3 regions of the Pseudarthrobacter sp. alpha12b genome follow, and region 1 is predicted to be linked to each of the others. Evidence: predicted binding sites of a transcription regulator. Region 1 holds the regulator's gene; each other region holds the start of a gene.
The links. Region 1 encodes LexA, which represses DNA repair genes until DNA is damaged. Its sites were predicted from a motif close to TCGAACANNTGTTCGA; they were not measured.
Positions count from the first base shown of each region.

Region 2: the regulator LexA is predicted to act here: its motif matches at 2,638-2,653, upstream of ACTAQI_RS17405 (LexA family protein).
Region 3: the regulator LexA is predicted to act here: its motif matches at 2,422-2,437, upstream of ACTAQI_RS06810 (DUF6504 family protein).

Region 1 covers NZ_CP196746.1:596,410-601,302, forward strand. The annotation lists gene hflX (GTPase HflX) at 1-610, shown strand, start outside; gene ACTAQI_RS02655 (ATP-dependent DNA helicase) at 603-2,660, shown strand; gene lexA (transcriptional repressor LexA) at 2,760-3,494, opposite strand; gene ACTAQI_RS02665 (LysM peptidoglycan-binding domain-containing protein) at 3,849-4,199, shown strand; gene ACTAQI_RS02670 (histidinol-phosphate transaminase) at 4,352-4,893, shown strand, end outside.
Region 2 covers NZ_CP196746.1:3,772,283-3,777,175, forward strand. The annotation lists gene ACTAQI_RS17390 (ABC transporter substrate-binding protein) at 1-400, opposite strand, end outside; gene ACTAQI_RS17395 (lmo0937 family membrane protein) at 678-824, shown strand; gene ACTAQI_RS17400 (Y-family DNA polymerase) at 886-2,166, opposite strand; gene ACTAQI_RS17405 (LexA family protein) at 2,193-2,624, opposite strand; gene ACTAQI_RS17410 (HAD family hydrolase) at 2,841-3,659, shown strand; gene ACTAQI_RS17415 (hypothetical protein) at 3,780-4,043, shown strand; gene ACTAQI_RS17420 (glycerophosphodiester phosphodiesterase) at 4,072-4,893, shown strand, end outside.
Region 3 covers NZ_CP196746.1:1,516,025-1,520,917, reverse strand. The annotation lists gene ACTAQI_RS06835 (mycoredoxin) at 1-228, opposite strand, end outside; gene ACTAQI_RS06830 (SOS response-associated peptidase) at 361-1,122, shown strand; gene ACTAQI_RS06825 (VOC family protein) at 1,163-1,585, opposite strand; gene ACTAQI_RS06820 (chorismate mutase) at 1,602-1,925, shown strand; gene ACTAQI_RS06815 (hypothetical protein) at 1,952-2,341, opposite strand; gene ACTAQI_RS06810 (DUF6504 family protein) at 2,474-2,824, shown strand; gene ACTAQI_RS06805 (DNA polymerase III subunit alpha) at 2,835-4,893, shown strand, end outside.

The DNA.
Region 1 (4,893 bases):
CACGGACGCAGGGGTCCTCGTGGAGAACGCGCTGTTCGCCACCCTGGATCCCACCGTCCGCAAGGCGGAAACCGCTGACGGACTGGGGTACACCCTGGCCGACACCGTTGGATTCGTCCGTTCGCTGCCCACCCAGCTGGTGGAAGCCTTCCGGTCCACCCTTGAGGAGGTGGCGGACTCGGACCTGATCCTGCATGTGGTGGACGTTTCGCACCCCGATCCCGAAGGACAGATCGCTGCCGTCCGTAAGGTCTTCAGTGAAGTTGATGCCCGCAAGGTGCCCGAGATCATCGTGCTCAACAAAGCCGATGCGGCCGACCCCTTCGTGGTGGAGCGGCTGAAGCAGCGCGAGCCGCGGCACGTGGTGGTCTCGGCCCGGACAGGGGAGGGCATCCCGGAACTGCTGAAGGCCATCAGCGAGTCCATTCCGCGGCCATCGGTCAAGATGGAGCTGCTCATTCCGTACGACCGCGGAGACCTGATCAGCAAGCTCCATGAGTCCGACGCCGAAATCCTCAGCCTGGACCATGTTGAGGCAGGTACCAGGGCTGCGGTGATGGTCCGGGAGGGCCTGGCGTCCGAACTGGAACCATTCGTCGTCAATGACTGACCTTGCAGCCGGCGAAGCTGCGCAGACGGCGGGCGAGCAGTTCGTTATCGAACTGCTCGACCGCGCCGTTGCCGGCATGGGCGGACAAAGCCGCACCGGACAACACGAAATGGCCAAGCAGGTGGCCCGGGCCATCGAAACCGGCAACCATCTCCTGGTCCAGGCGGGCACCGGCACCGGTAAGTCACTGGCTTACCTGGTGCCGCTGATCGCCCATGCCCTGGAAAGCAACAAGCCTGCCCTCGTGTCCACGGCCACGCTGGCACTGCAGACCCAAATTGTGGGACGGGACCTGCCGCGGCTCCTGAAAAACATCACCCCTGCCCTGGACCGGCCGGTCAAGGTTGCGCTGGTCAAGGGGCGGTCCAACTACGTATGCCGACACAAGCTCGAGGGCGGGTTCCCATCAGAGGAACCGTCCGAAGGGCAGCTCTTCTCCCTGGGAGAGGACACCAGCGTTCCGCATTTCGCCGCTTCCGTAGGTGGACCCTCATCGCAGCTTGGCAAGGAAGTGGTGCGGCTCCGCGAGTGGGCGGAGAAAACAGCGACGGGCGACAGGGATGAGCTCCTGCCCGGTGTGACCGACCGTGCCTGGCGCCAGGTTTCCGTGACGTCCATGGAGTGCTTGGGCGCGCAAAAATGCCCCATGGCCGCTGAATGTTTCAGCGAGCTCGCACGGCAGGACGCAGCCGAGGCCGATGTAGTGGTGACCAACCACGCCATGTTGGCTGTCAGCGCGTTCGAGGGGCTTGCCGTCCTGCCCGAATACGACGTCGTGGTGGTGGACGAAGCGCACGAACTGCAGGACCGGGTCACCGGTGCCGTGTCCGGGCAGCTGTCCGTAGCCATGGTCCATGCCGCCGCCTCGGGCGCCCGGAAACATACCGCCATCACCGTTGATGCCCTGAACGCCGCAGCTGCCAACCTTGAGCTGGCCGTCGCCGGCGCGCCGAACGGGCTGCTGCCCAACGGCCTGAACGATGAACAGCTGGACTGCGTGGACCAGTTGCGTGAGGCGTGCCGCGCCGCGTTGTCCGATTCCAAAGGGGACAGCAACACCACAGCCGACGGCGGCCGGCAGCTGGCCCGTTCCCGCCTCATGCTCATCCTGGAACTGTGCGAGCGGCTGATCGCTGCCCGTGAAAACCGGGAGGTGGTGTGGTTTTCCCGCGCCAGCACGTTCGATCCCGGCCAGGGCTACTCCCAGCCGGATGACAGTGCGCCGGTGTTGATCAATATCGCACCGTTGTCAGTGGCGGGCAGGTTGCGGGAAGGGCTCTTTGCCGGGCACACTGTGGTGCTTACGTCCGCCACCCTGGCCATCGGCTCCGCCTTTGAACCTGCAGCCGGGGGACTGGGCCTCATCGGTGACGGTGCGCCCAGCTGGACGGGCGTGGACGTGGGCTCGCCCTTCGACTACGCCAAACAGGGCATCCTCTACGTGGCCGGACACCTCCCCAAGCCCGGGCGCGGCGTTTCCCCGGAGGCGCTGGCGGAACTCGAAGCGCTTATCAAGGCGTCCGGTGGGGGAGCCCTGTGCCTGTTCTCCTCGCGGCGGGCCGCCGAAGAGGCTGCCGACGCGCTCCGGCCCAAGCTCGATATGACTGTCCTCTGCCAGGGCGAATCGACCATGACTGCCCTGGTCAAGCAATTCGCTGATGAGCCGGACACCTGCCTCTTCGGGACCATGTCCCTGTGGCAGGGGGTTGACGTTCCCGGAGGTTCCTGCCGGCTGGTGGTGATCGACCGTATTCCGTTCCCGCGGCCGGATGATCCGCTGATGACGGCGCGTTCGCGTGCCGTGGCGCAGGCAGGGGGAAACGGCTTCATGTCCGTCTCCGCCACGCATGCCGCCATCCGGCTCGCCCAGGGCGCCGGCCGGTTGATCAGGTCAACCGGAGACAAGGGAGTGGTGGCCGTCCTGGATTCGAGGCTGGCCACCGAACGCTACGCAGGATTCCTGCGGGGCGCCCTGCCCCCGTTCTGGGCCACCACCGACCGCACCAAGGCGCTTGCGGCGCTCACCAGGCTGGGCGCAGACGCGTCCTGACAACGGCGAAGCGCCGCCAGGTACCTTCGGTATAAGCCGGCGGAGTGCGGCCGGCGTGGACGCAGCCCAGGGGAGTCGGGGCTGGAGCGGGAACGGAGCCTAGAGGGAACGCAGGACCGAGACCACTTTGCCCATGATGGTGGCGTGGTCGCCCAGGATAGGTTCGTATTGCGTGTTCTGGGGGAGCAGCCAGGTATGGCCGTCGCGTTGACGGAAGGTCTTGACGGTTGCCTCATCGTCCAGCAGTGCGGCAACGATGTCTCCGTTGGCAGCGTCCGCCTGGCGCCGCACCACTACCCAGTCGCCGTCGCAAATGGCGGCGTCCACCATGGAGTCGCCGGCCACCTTAAGCATGAAGAGCTCGCCTTGGCCCACCAATTGGCGGGGCAGCGGCATGACATCTTCCACGAGTTGCTCGGCGAGGATGGGGCCGCCGGCAGCGATACGACCCACCAGGGGAACCATGGCGGTGTCCAGTGCCGTGGGCAGTTCCGACACCGTGGCCCCGGTACCCGTGGCGTGCGGCGCAGGAGACGTGCCGGCAGCTTTGGCGCCGCCGTCCAGTGTGAGGGGCATCAGGACTTCCATGGCGCGCGGCCGCTTGGGGTCGCGCCGCAGGTAACCCAGCTTTTCCAGTTGGGAGAGCTGATGGGTCACGCTGGACAGGCTTGCGAGGCCGACTATATCGCCGATCTCGCGCATGGACGGCGGGTATCCGTTCTCATTGACTGAGCGCTGGATGGTTTCGAGGATCTTCTTCTGCCTGGGGGTCAGGCCCTTGGCGGTCCTCTTTGGTTGCGGGGCGGTCCTGCCCCCGGCGGCTGCTGCTGCCATATTCGCCAATGCCTTTCGCTTGCCGCCGGATCTCCCGCCTGGCGCTGGTCCACAGCGCCGCCGGAAGGAGTCCCACCGTCATTGTCAGACCCTGCTGTTCAACTTCAGTGGTGGTTGTTCTTTGGTTCAAAGCTAGGCCAGCCACATTGCTTTTTCAAACATTTGTTCTAGCGAGTCTCGACATTATTCGTCGATAGGTGCTAAAACTTAACAAGCAAAGTTCGAACATGTGTTCTAACCAGCGCATGCCCTATTCGAATACGCGGCCGGTAGAGGTTCCGGCAGCGCTACGAGCGGCAGGGCAGCGGCCGGCGGACACCCGGGCAGCACGGCAAGTCCAGGAGGGCTTAGTTCATGTCAGCTTTATCTCTTCACCAGGTTTCACCTTCGTCTGCGCCCCTGAGGCTGACCCGTCGGGGGAGGATCGTCCTGATTGGAGTTCCGCTAGTATTCCTGGCCGTTCTCCTGCTGTCGCTTTCCGGGCTTTTCCACTCCCCGGCCAAGGCCTCGGATTCGGTTTCGGATCTGGCAGTTACGCCCACGGTCACGGTGACCGTGCAGTCCGGCCAGTCGCTGTGGGCCATCGCCGGTGCCGTTGCTCCCCACCGCGATGCCCGGGACGTGGTGGCGGACATCGTCCAGTTGAACAACCTCGCCGCCGGCACCGTCATTCCGGGCCAGCAGCTCTTCGTCCCCACGCGCTGAAACAGGTGCCGCGGTCGCCCCGGATCGGAAACCAGGTCAAGCGATGACAAGGCGCCTCATATGGCGCATGCCGGGGAGAGCATCAGGCATGCCCAGGGCGAACAACGGCTGTCACATTTTCCGGCAGTTGCCGTGGCCACTAAACTGTTCAGGTGAGCGACCAGCTAGAACGTCTGAACCGGCTTCCCCTCCGCAGCAACCTTCGCGGGCTGACCCCCTACGGGGCGCCCCAACTGGACGTCCCCATCCTGCTGAACGTCAATGAAAATACCCATGGTGTTCCCGCCGACGTCCGTGCCGCCATCAGCGCCGCCGTTACGGAGGCCGCCGCCGGGCTCAACCGCTATCCGGACCGCGAGTTCACCGCCCTCCGGAAAGCCTTGGCTGAGTATCTCGGGCATGGGCTTGATGAAACCAACCTGTGGGCAGCCAATGGCTCCAATGAAGTCCTGCAGCAGATCCTCCAGGCGTTCGGCGGCCCCGGACGCACCGCACTCGGCTTTCCACCCACGTACTCCATGTACCCCCTGCTGGCCAGCGGTACGGACACCCGCTACATCACCGGGGAACGCGCGGAAGGCTACGACCTCAGCGCAGAGTCCGCAGCCCGCCAGGTCAAGGAACTGCAGCCGAACATTGTGTTCCTCTGCTCGCCCAACAACCCCACGGGGACAGGACTTGGGTTGGACGTCGT
Region 2 (4,893 bases), 1.5 Mb from region 1:
TCGGTCCGATGTAGGTCGCATCGACGGCGCCGGCGTTCAGGGCTTCGATGGCTGCGGGGCCGGCGTTGAACACCTGGGTGCTGAGCTTGGTGCTGCCCAGTTCATCGGCGATGAAGCCCTTGCTGACCCCCACCAGGGCGGGTGCGTGGGTGACATTGCCGAAGTAGCCGAGCTTCAGCTCGGCGGCGGGGTTGCCTGACGGGGCAGCGTCCGGGGCTGCCGCCGGGGTGGCGCTGTTCACGGCTGAGGCGACGGCGGCACCCCCTCCTGCGAGGGCCAGGAGTGCGGCGGCGATGCCGATCTTCAAACCGAGCGGGCGCTTGGGCTTCACTGTCTGGCCGGCGACGATGCGGGTTGAGCCTTGCTGGTTCTGCGGATTCTTGTCCTGCGGGTTTGCCATGGAAATTCCTTTGCTGGGTCGGATGCTGAGACGAGATTACGGAGCGGCCAGCGGCCCCACAATCAACCGCGTAGCGGGCGTTCACCCGGCGACGCGAACGCTCAACGCGGCGTAGCAGGACGTCAAAAATCGTCGTGGGACGTCTTGATCCGGAGGGGGGTACGCACCCGGCACCGGCTGTGAATGCCATCCGCAGGTGCCGGCACTGATTTTTTGGGCGCGGTGGTGGGTACGTAGGCGGCATGGGGGCTTTGGAAAAATAAACAAGGAGACACTCATGCTGCTTTGGATCGCTATTATCATCGCCGTTCTTTGGCTTCTCGGACTGCTCGCAAACATCGGTGGCGGGCTCATCCACATACTCTTGGTGGTTGCCGTGGTGGTGCTTATCTTCCACTTCGTCCGTGGCAGGTCACGCGTCTAAACGCAACGCAGACAGGATTCCTGCCGCCGGTCACAGCGCCGGCGGCAGGAATCCCGGTGCGTCAGGCCGCCTTAACCAGGGGGAGTTCGTCCCAGTGCGTGGTGTACCGGGGCGAGCGCATGTCACGCTTCATGGTCCAGTCCAGGCCGGACCTCATGCCGGCGTGCCCCAGCCCGATGCAGCCCCGCCCGAACCGCCGGCTCACATCCTCCAGAAGGGGGCCGATGCCGCGCTCCTCATGCCGGTTCTCGAACAGCTCCAGGGGTGGCTGGTTTCCCGTGGGCCGCAGGTCGGTGAGCATCAGGCCCGCCTTCGCGTACTTAAGTCCGTCCCGGATGCTGGGCAGCAGCGCGTGCGCGGCCCTGGTAAGCAGGAGGGGATCCGCCGTGGGCATCGGCAGGGATACACACACTGAATGGTGGGCCTGCTCCGAATTCCTGAATGGCGAGGTGGCAGCGAACGCCGTCAGCACCTTCGCCTGCAGTCCGTGCTTGGAAAGCCTGGCGCTGGCCTGCTGCCCGTAAATGCTGAACACCTCGCGCAGGCCGGCTGCTGTTGTGACCGGGGTGGCGAAGGAGCGGGAGAAGATCAGCTGGTCCCGGCCGATGCGCTCCTCCTCCATGGGGATGCAGGGGGTGCCGCGCAGTTCAAGGACGGTGCGCATCAGCACCACCGAGAACTTGTCCCTGATCATCACCGGATCCGCACTGACGAGGTCGTGGACAGTGAAGATCCCCAGCACATTGAGCCGCTTGGTCAGCCGCCCGGCGATGCCCCAGATCTCCTCCACCGGCAACCGGCCCATCAGTGCCTGCCGCACGTCGGCCGGCACGGAGTCCCACAGGCAGACCCCGCCAAAAGCGGAATTGTTCTTGGCCCACTTGTTGCAGAGTTTTGCCAACGTCTTGGTGGGGGCGATGCCAACGCAGACCGGCACCCCCACGTTCCGCCGCACGGCATTCTTCATCCTGCGGCCCAGGGCCAGCAGCTGCTCCGGATCGCCTTTGACGCCCAGGAAGGCTTCGTCAATGCTATACACCTCCAGCCACGCCGAGTACCGGCCCAGCAGTTCCATCACCCGGGAGCTGATGTCCCCATAGAGCTCATAGTTGCTGGACTTCGCCACCAGGCCCCACTCTTTGGCCCGCGGCTCGAGTTTGAACCAGGGCTCTCCGGTGGAGATGCCGAGTGCTTTCGCCTCGGGGGAGCGGGTCACGGCGCAGCCGTCATTGTTGGACAGCACCACCAGCGGCCGGCCCTCCAGCGACGGATCGAACGCGCGCTCGGCGGAGGCGTAGAAGCAGTTGACGTCCACGTGCGCGATCTGCGGCGTCCTTGGCATGAACGCAGGCTTAGGCATGGTGCACTTCAAACATGGTGCAGGCACCTGGTGGCAACACCCCAGATGGTCAGCTCGGACAGGGCGGGCACGTGGATGTCCGGGTACTTTGGGTTCTCCGCCTGCAGCACCACGCCGGTGCGGGTGATGCGGAGGCGCTTGACCGTCAATTCCCCGTCCAGCACTGCGATCACCACCGCTCCGTCCTTTGGTTCCAGTGCCCGGTTCACGATCAGTTCGTCGCCGTCACTGATGCCGGCGCCCTCCATCGAGTCCCCGGTGACCCGGACCACGAAGGTGCTGGTGATGTCCTTGATGAGGTGCGCGTTCAGGTCGATCCGGCCGTCAAAGTAGTCCTGCGCCGGGGACGGAAAGCCTGCCGCCACCGCCACGGGTGAGACCAGCACGGAGAATAACGAGGCGCCCGCATTTATCACACGGGGACCGACAACAACGCCCAAAACACACCTTTATTCGAATATATGTTCGATGGTTTCAGTGTAGCGCCGGAGGCTGACAACGGGTACTCCTTCATTCAGGGGTCTCCAAGGGCGGCTGCCTGCTGCAAGCAGGTCCGCCGGACACGCTGGGGTGCTTCACTGGGAGGACGACGGCGGCCTGCCGCCTTCCAGCGTCGTGGGAGGTACCAGCGCGCCCAGCCCACGTAGACTTGCAGGATGCGGTTGGTAGCAAGCGATATAGACGGAACGATCCTTGGGCACGACGGAAAAATCAGCCCCCGCACCATCTGCGCCTTCCACGCCTGCCGTGATGTCGGCGTCGAGTTGGTGTTCGTGACCGGCCGGCCGCCGCGGTGGCTGCACCCGCTCGAGGAACAGCTGGGTCACACCGGCCGTGTCATCTGCTCCAACGGCGCAGTGGTCTGGGACCTTGAGGCGGACCGCCTGGTCTCCGCCCGCACCCTGGCCATCGACACCGTCCTGGAAGCCCGCCGCATCATCAAGGCACTCCGCCCGGCCGCCCTGTTCGCTGCGGAAACGCTCACCGGATTCCACCTGGAGCCGGGCTTTATCGAAAACGAATCCAGCGAGCTGCTCGCCGAATTCACCCCGGCGCCGCTCAGGGAAACGCTCACCGGGGATGACTCCGTGGTCAAATTCCTCGCGATCGTCCGTGACGGCACTCCCGACGACTTCCTTGCCGAGGTGGCGCCCGCCGTCGAACACCTGGCCGCCACCACCCACTCTTCACCCGGCGTCGCAATGCTGGAACTGTCCCTTCCGGGCGTGAACAAGGCCGTCACCCTTGCTGAATACGCCGGTGCGCTGGGCATTGACGCCGCTGACGTGGTGGCCTTCGGTGACATGCCCAACGATATCGAGATGCTCCGCTGGGCCGGCCACGGCTATGCCATGGCCAGCGGCCATCCGGAAGCCATCCGCGCGGCAGGGCAGCAGGCGCCGCATTTTGACGACGACGGCGTGGCCCAGGTCCTTGAGGCCAGGCTCGCGTCCCTGGGCGTCCAGTTTTCCTGAGTTCCGCTTTCCCGGGTCCGGCGCCCCATTCTCACAGCTGGCGCTCACCTGGCGTTTACCTTCCCTGCGTAGCGTGAAGCGTGGAGAGCAGGCACCCTCCCACGGCTCATAGGGGGAACGATGGCAAAGAACGTCAGGCAGCACGCGGCCGACGCGCCGCTGCGCAAAGCAACGCCCGCACCGCACTGGAAACAGCTGCGCCAGGGGGACCGCGTCCGGGTCCTGTTCGCACCCGGTTTTGAGGCGGGCGGCGTGGTGGACACCATTACGGCGGACCACACTGCCGTCTGGGTCCACCTGGACGCCGGCCGCGGCCGGACCCTGCTGCACTGCGGCGACGGCGTGGACATCCTTCCCTGCGCGGAGACTGGCTGCCGGGGCTGACGCGCCGGATCCGGGGTACGCTCGCAGGGTGACCCTGCCCTTTTTCGACCACGCGGACGACGCCGGGCGGCAGCTTCCCATCGCCATGGCCCACCGCGGGTTCTCGGCTGAGGGCCTGGAAAACTCCATGGCCGCGTTCCGCGCCGGCGTTGAACTTGGCTTCCGCTACCTCGAAACGGATGTGCACACCACGGCGGACGGCGTGCTGCTGCTCTTCCATGATGAAACCCTGGACCGGGTCACCGACGGCAGGGGCCGGGTGGCGGAACTGCCGGCCGCGGATGTGGCCAAGGCCCGGATCAACGGCCGCGAGCCCATCCCCACCTTTGACGACCTGGTTACCCAGCTCCCCGATGCCCGACTGAACCTCGACGTCAAGGACTGGGGCTCGGTCCACAGCACCGCCGCCGCGATCGAGCGGCACCAGGTCCACCACCGGGTGCTGGTGGCGAGTTTTTCGGACCGCCGACGGCGGGCGGTACTGAAGCTGCTCAGCCAGCCGGTGGCCTCCTCCGCCGGAATGGCCTCGAATGCCCTCTTCACCCTGCTGGGCCCTGTGCTTCCGCGGCCGGTATTCCGCCGGCTGATGCGCCGAACACTCCGGGATGTGCATGCGCTGCAGGTACCCGTCCGCTACGGACGGGTACCTGTTGTCACCGCCGGCTTCGTCCGGCGCGCGCATGACCTTGGCCTGGTGGTGCACGTCTGGACCATTAACGAGGCAGCGGAAATGCACCGGCTCCTCCACCTGGGCGTGGACGGCATCGTCACGGACCGGGCGGACCTGCTCCGCGGCGTGCTCATGGAGCGGGGCGAGTGGCCGCACGGGCCCGCACGGGGCGAGTGGCCG
Region 3 (4,893 bases), 920 kb from region 1:
GGCGGACGGGTTGGTAGCGGCGGTGCCGTCGGGGAAGAGGACGGTGGGAACGGTGCGGTTGCCGCCGTTCAGCTGCTCCACGAGCTCGGCAGTGCCGTCAACCTCTTCGATGTTGATTTCGGTGTAGCCGATGCCCTGCGCGTCCAGCTGCTTCTTAAGCCGGTTGCAGTATCCGCACCAGGTGGTGGAGAACATGGTGATGGTGCCGGATTCGGGAGTGAAGTCCACAGGGATCTCCTATACGTCGCTTGAAAGGTTTCCTTACCGTCAACCGTAGCGCGGCCGCCGGTATTCCCCGGTGTTGAAGGCCAGCAGCGGCGCTGGATGACAGTATGTGGCGGGCGGTGGCAAGCTGGTCCCATGTGTGGACGCTACGTAATGGCACGTGCCGTGGGTGACCTCCTGGCTGAATTCGACGCCGAGCTGGAGAACGAGGTGAGCATCCCGCCGTCGTGGAACGTGGCACCCACCGACGCCGTCCCCATTGTGCTGGAGCGCCTGGTTGATGACAGTGCCGCCCCCCGGCAGGTGCGCCAGCTGCATGTGGCGCGCTGGGGCCTGGTCCCGTCCTGGGCAAAGGATCCCGGAATCGGCTCGCGCATGATCAACGCCCGGAGCGAATCGGTGCTGGAGAAGCCGGCCTTCCGGAAGGCCGTGCAGTCCCGGCGCTGTGCCGTCCCGGCCGATGGGTACTACGAATGGAAGCAGGGTCCCGGGAAGTCGAAGCAGCCCTACTATGTGCACCCCGGGGAGGACCGCGGGCTGGTTTTCGCCGGCCTCTATGAGTGGTGGAAGGACCCGTCCCTGCCGGAGGGGGATCCGGGCCGCTGGCTGCTCTCAACGTCCATCCTCACGGCTGACACCCCGCCGCCCGGGACTGAATCGACCATCTTCGGGAAGCTGACTGAGCTGCACGACAGGGTGCCGCTGCCCATGGACAAAGCCACCATGGAAGCCTGGCTCGATCCGCAGGCGGATGATGCCGCTGCTTTGGTTGACTTGGTGCGGTCAGGGGTCAAGGACGCCGCCGCCGATTGGCAGGTGGAATCGGTGGGGAAGGAAGTGGGCAATGTCCGCAACAACGGCCCGGAACTGATCCGCCCGGTGGAAGCCCTGTTCTAGCAGCCCTGTTCCAGCAGCCGCCGCCAAAGGTGCGCCGGTGTTAAACGGTGACCGTGCCGGCGTCGTCCACTGCCCAGGTGGGGTTGTACGCCACTTCCCAGCGGAACCCGTCGGGGTCGGCAAAATACCCTGTATAGCCGCCCCAGGGCTGGGTGATGGGCTCGGCGATAATGGCAGCGCCCGCCGCCGCGGCCTCTTCCATGACCTTGTCCACGTCCTGGGGACTTCCGAGGTTGTGGCTGAGGGTGATGCCGGGGACGCCGGCGGGTGGGCTGGTACCGGCTTCGGCCTGCATCTGGCGGGTGTCCCAGAGGGAGAGCACCAGCCCGTGGTTGACCTGGATGAACAGCACCTCCCCGGCGACTTCCCGGTGGACGGGCCAGCCGAGGCCGTCAATGTAGAAGGCGCGCGAGGCCGCAACGCTGCGGACACCTAGGGAGATAAAGTCGACTCTGGGCTCCATGCTTCGATACTGTCAGATGATGGCGACAATTCAAGGAAACGATAGGGATGCACGGGCCGACAGGGAACAGCTCGCTGCCGTCCGGGTTGCTGTTGACGAGGTGGACGAACAGATTGTCACCCTCATCGCCCGCCGCGAACGGCTGATCAGGATCGCCGGCACCCTCAAGGGTGACGACGCCGAGGTGCGTGCCCCCGGCCGGGTGGAGCGGATCATTGAACACGTGCGGTCCGCCGCGGAGAAAAAGGACATTGACCCGGACATCGTCGAGTCAACCTACCGTGCAATGATCTCCGCGTTCATCGAACTTGAACTGCGGATCCACAAAGAAAACAGCTGAGCTGCTTCACCCGGGGTGGAGGAGCCTTAGATGGCTTCCTCCACCGGCACCCCGTGCTGGAACTCCCGTCCGTCGGCCTCGCTGAAGGCTGACAGGACATGCCCCTGCCCCAGTCCGTTCAGGGCCGTCAGGGGAAAGCTCCCGGTAATGCTGTTCTCTGAGTGGGACACCCCGGACAGGTCGAAATCTTCCTCGATTCCCTGGTCCCGGTTGAACGAGTAGCAGGCGATCGCCTCCCCGTTCATGAACTCAATGCACAGCCGTCGTTGCAGGGAATAGTCAGACGAGGCTCCCATCAGGCCCACGACATACGCGCCGGAATCCGGAATGGCGCCGTCAATGTCGAACTTTGCCACAAGAGTGGAGTCCTGGGTCTTGATGCTTGCCTGCTTCAGGAGTGCGTCATCGGTACTCATGCCATCATCCTGCTCCCTGCCGCACGCCCCGTCCACCCCCGCCTATGTTTTGCTGCCTGCCCGGCGTAGACTGGATTTATTCGAACACATATTCGAATACCTGTAGGGAAGTATCGTCCGGGAGGCGCACACATGGGCATGTTCAGCGAGTCCGTTGACGTAGTGTGCTCCGCCGGCGGGCAGCCGGAATCCTTGACGTGGGCAGGAACGTCGTACATTGTCTGCGCCGAACCTGTCAGGTGGTATGAACGCCGTCAATGGTGGGCAGAGGACACCCGGGCTCCGCTGGGAAGCGGGCCAGGCGTGGTGGACCACGAAATCTGGCGGGTCCAGGTCCTGCCAGCCCTGATGGTGTCCCGTCCCGCTTCGCCGGAAGAACCGGAAGACGCGGAACCCCTCACCCTTGACCTGACCCGCCATATCAGCAGTGGCCGTTGGCGGCTGCTGCGGATCCATGACGCTCTTCGCCCTAAATCAGCATGACCAGACCAGCATGACCTTTACCCACCTTCACGTTTCCACGGCGTTCAGCGCCCACTACGGCGTTTCATGGCCGGAGGAACTGGCCACGGCAGCCGCCGCCAACGGTGCCACGGCCCTTGCCTGCACAGACCGGGACGGCCTGTACGGCACCATCAAGCACCTCAAGGCCTGCATGGCTGCAGGCATCGACCCCATTGTGGGGGTGGACCTTGCAGTATTTGACGACGACGGCGACCACCGCACGGAGGTAGCAGGCAGGGTGGTGGTGCTGGCCCGCGGCCATAACAACGGTGCCGGGTACCGTGCGCTGTGCCGGCTGGTTTCCGATGCCCACGCCAGGACCTCTGGGAAAGCCGGGGGAGTGGTGCCCGCTGCGGTCACCCGCGCCGAACTGGCCTCCCGCACCCTTGACCCCCAAACCCTGAAACCGGTGCTGACGGTTCTGCTCGGCCCTGATTCAGATGTTGGACGGGCCATGGGTGGACGGCGTTACCTGCGTCCCCGGACCCTGTTCAAGCAATGGCTGGACGCAATGCCCGCCGGAACGGTGGTAGCGGAAATCGTCTCCCAGCTCAGTGCGCCCGGTACCCCGTTCAGCACTGCCCATGCAGTGCGCATGCTCAGGCTCGCCGAGGAACACCATGTCCCGGCGGTCCTAACCAATGCCGTCCGGTATTGCGCTGCGGACGGAGCGCCAACCGCCGACGTCCTTGACTCCGCCCGGACGTTGAAGTCCCTGCCGGAACTGGCAGGGGAACCACTGCTTCAACCCACCGGCCAGGGGTGGCTGAAAACCCCGGAACAGATGCAGGCGCTTGGCAGGGAGATCATTTCCGCTGCCGGTTACGGTGCCGCAGACCTCACGCAGCTGATGGTGCAGACGGAGGCGCTCGCCGATCTCTGCCGGATAGACCCCACCTCGGATATGGGATGGAAGCAGCCAGTGGTTCCTGAGGCTTCCGTTATTGGCATCAGCCAGGATCCGCACACCGAACTCATCCAGCGCTGCCAGGCTGGTATCGGCAGGCGGTTCCCGGGAATCAGCGGCAAAGCGGAGAAGGACATGCTGGCCCGTCTGTCCCATGAGCTTGGCATCATCCACAACCTGGGCTTCTCCTCCTACTTCCTGACGGTTGCGGAGGTGTCCCGGATGATCCAGGACATGGGGGTCAGGGCGGCAGCCAGGGGGTCGGGAGCATCCAGCCTGGTCAATTACCTCATTGACGTCAGCCACGTGAATCCCCTCCAGCACGACCTCATTTTTGAACGGTTCCTTTCCAACGACCGCGCCACCCTTCCGGACATCGATATCGACGTCGAAAGCGCCGAACGCCACACCGTCTACCGGCGGATCTTCGAACGCTTCGGCTCTGAACGGGTCACCCTGATGAGCATGCAGAACGGATACCGCGCCCGTGGTGCAGTGCGCGACGCCGGAATGGCGCTGGGCATGGACGACGTCGAGGTAGGGGAGATCGCCAAGCAGTTGTGGCGCTTCTCGGCGCGGAAGTTCCGTGAGGCGCTGCAGGAAAAGCCCGAACTGCGGGAGTTTGCCGGCAGGGTGGAGCAGCGCGACGCCAATGGAAACCAGCAGCTTGACCTGCTGGTGGACCTGACCGAACGGCTCGACCGGCTGCCCCGCCACATTTCCATGCACCCCTGCGGAGTGATCCTGGGCGATGCCACCCTCCTGGACCGCACGCCGGTCCAGCCAAGCGGTCTTGGCCTGCCCATGAGCCAGTTCGATAAACATGACATGGACCCCATGGGCATGCTCAAACTCGATGTCCTGGGTGTCCGCATGCAAAGTGCCATGGCTTTCGCTGTCCGGGAGATCATCAGGATCCATCCGTCCAGGGAAGAAGTGGTCAAAGCCGGGAACCACCCTGCGGGTCCTGAAGGTTCCGGCCCGGACTACATTGCCGCCAACGGCCAGATAGACCTTAACGCCGTCCCCCTCGACGACGAAGCGACTTACGAGCTGATCAGAAGCACGCACACCCTTGGCTGCTTCCAGATCGAATCCCCCGGGCAGCGGGAACTGATCGGCAAAATGGCGCCCCGGGAGT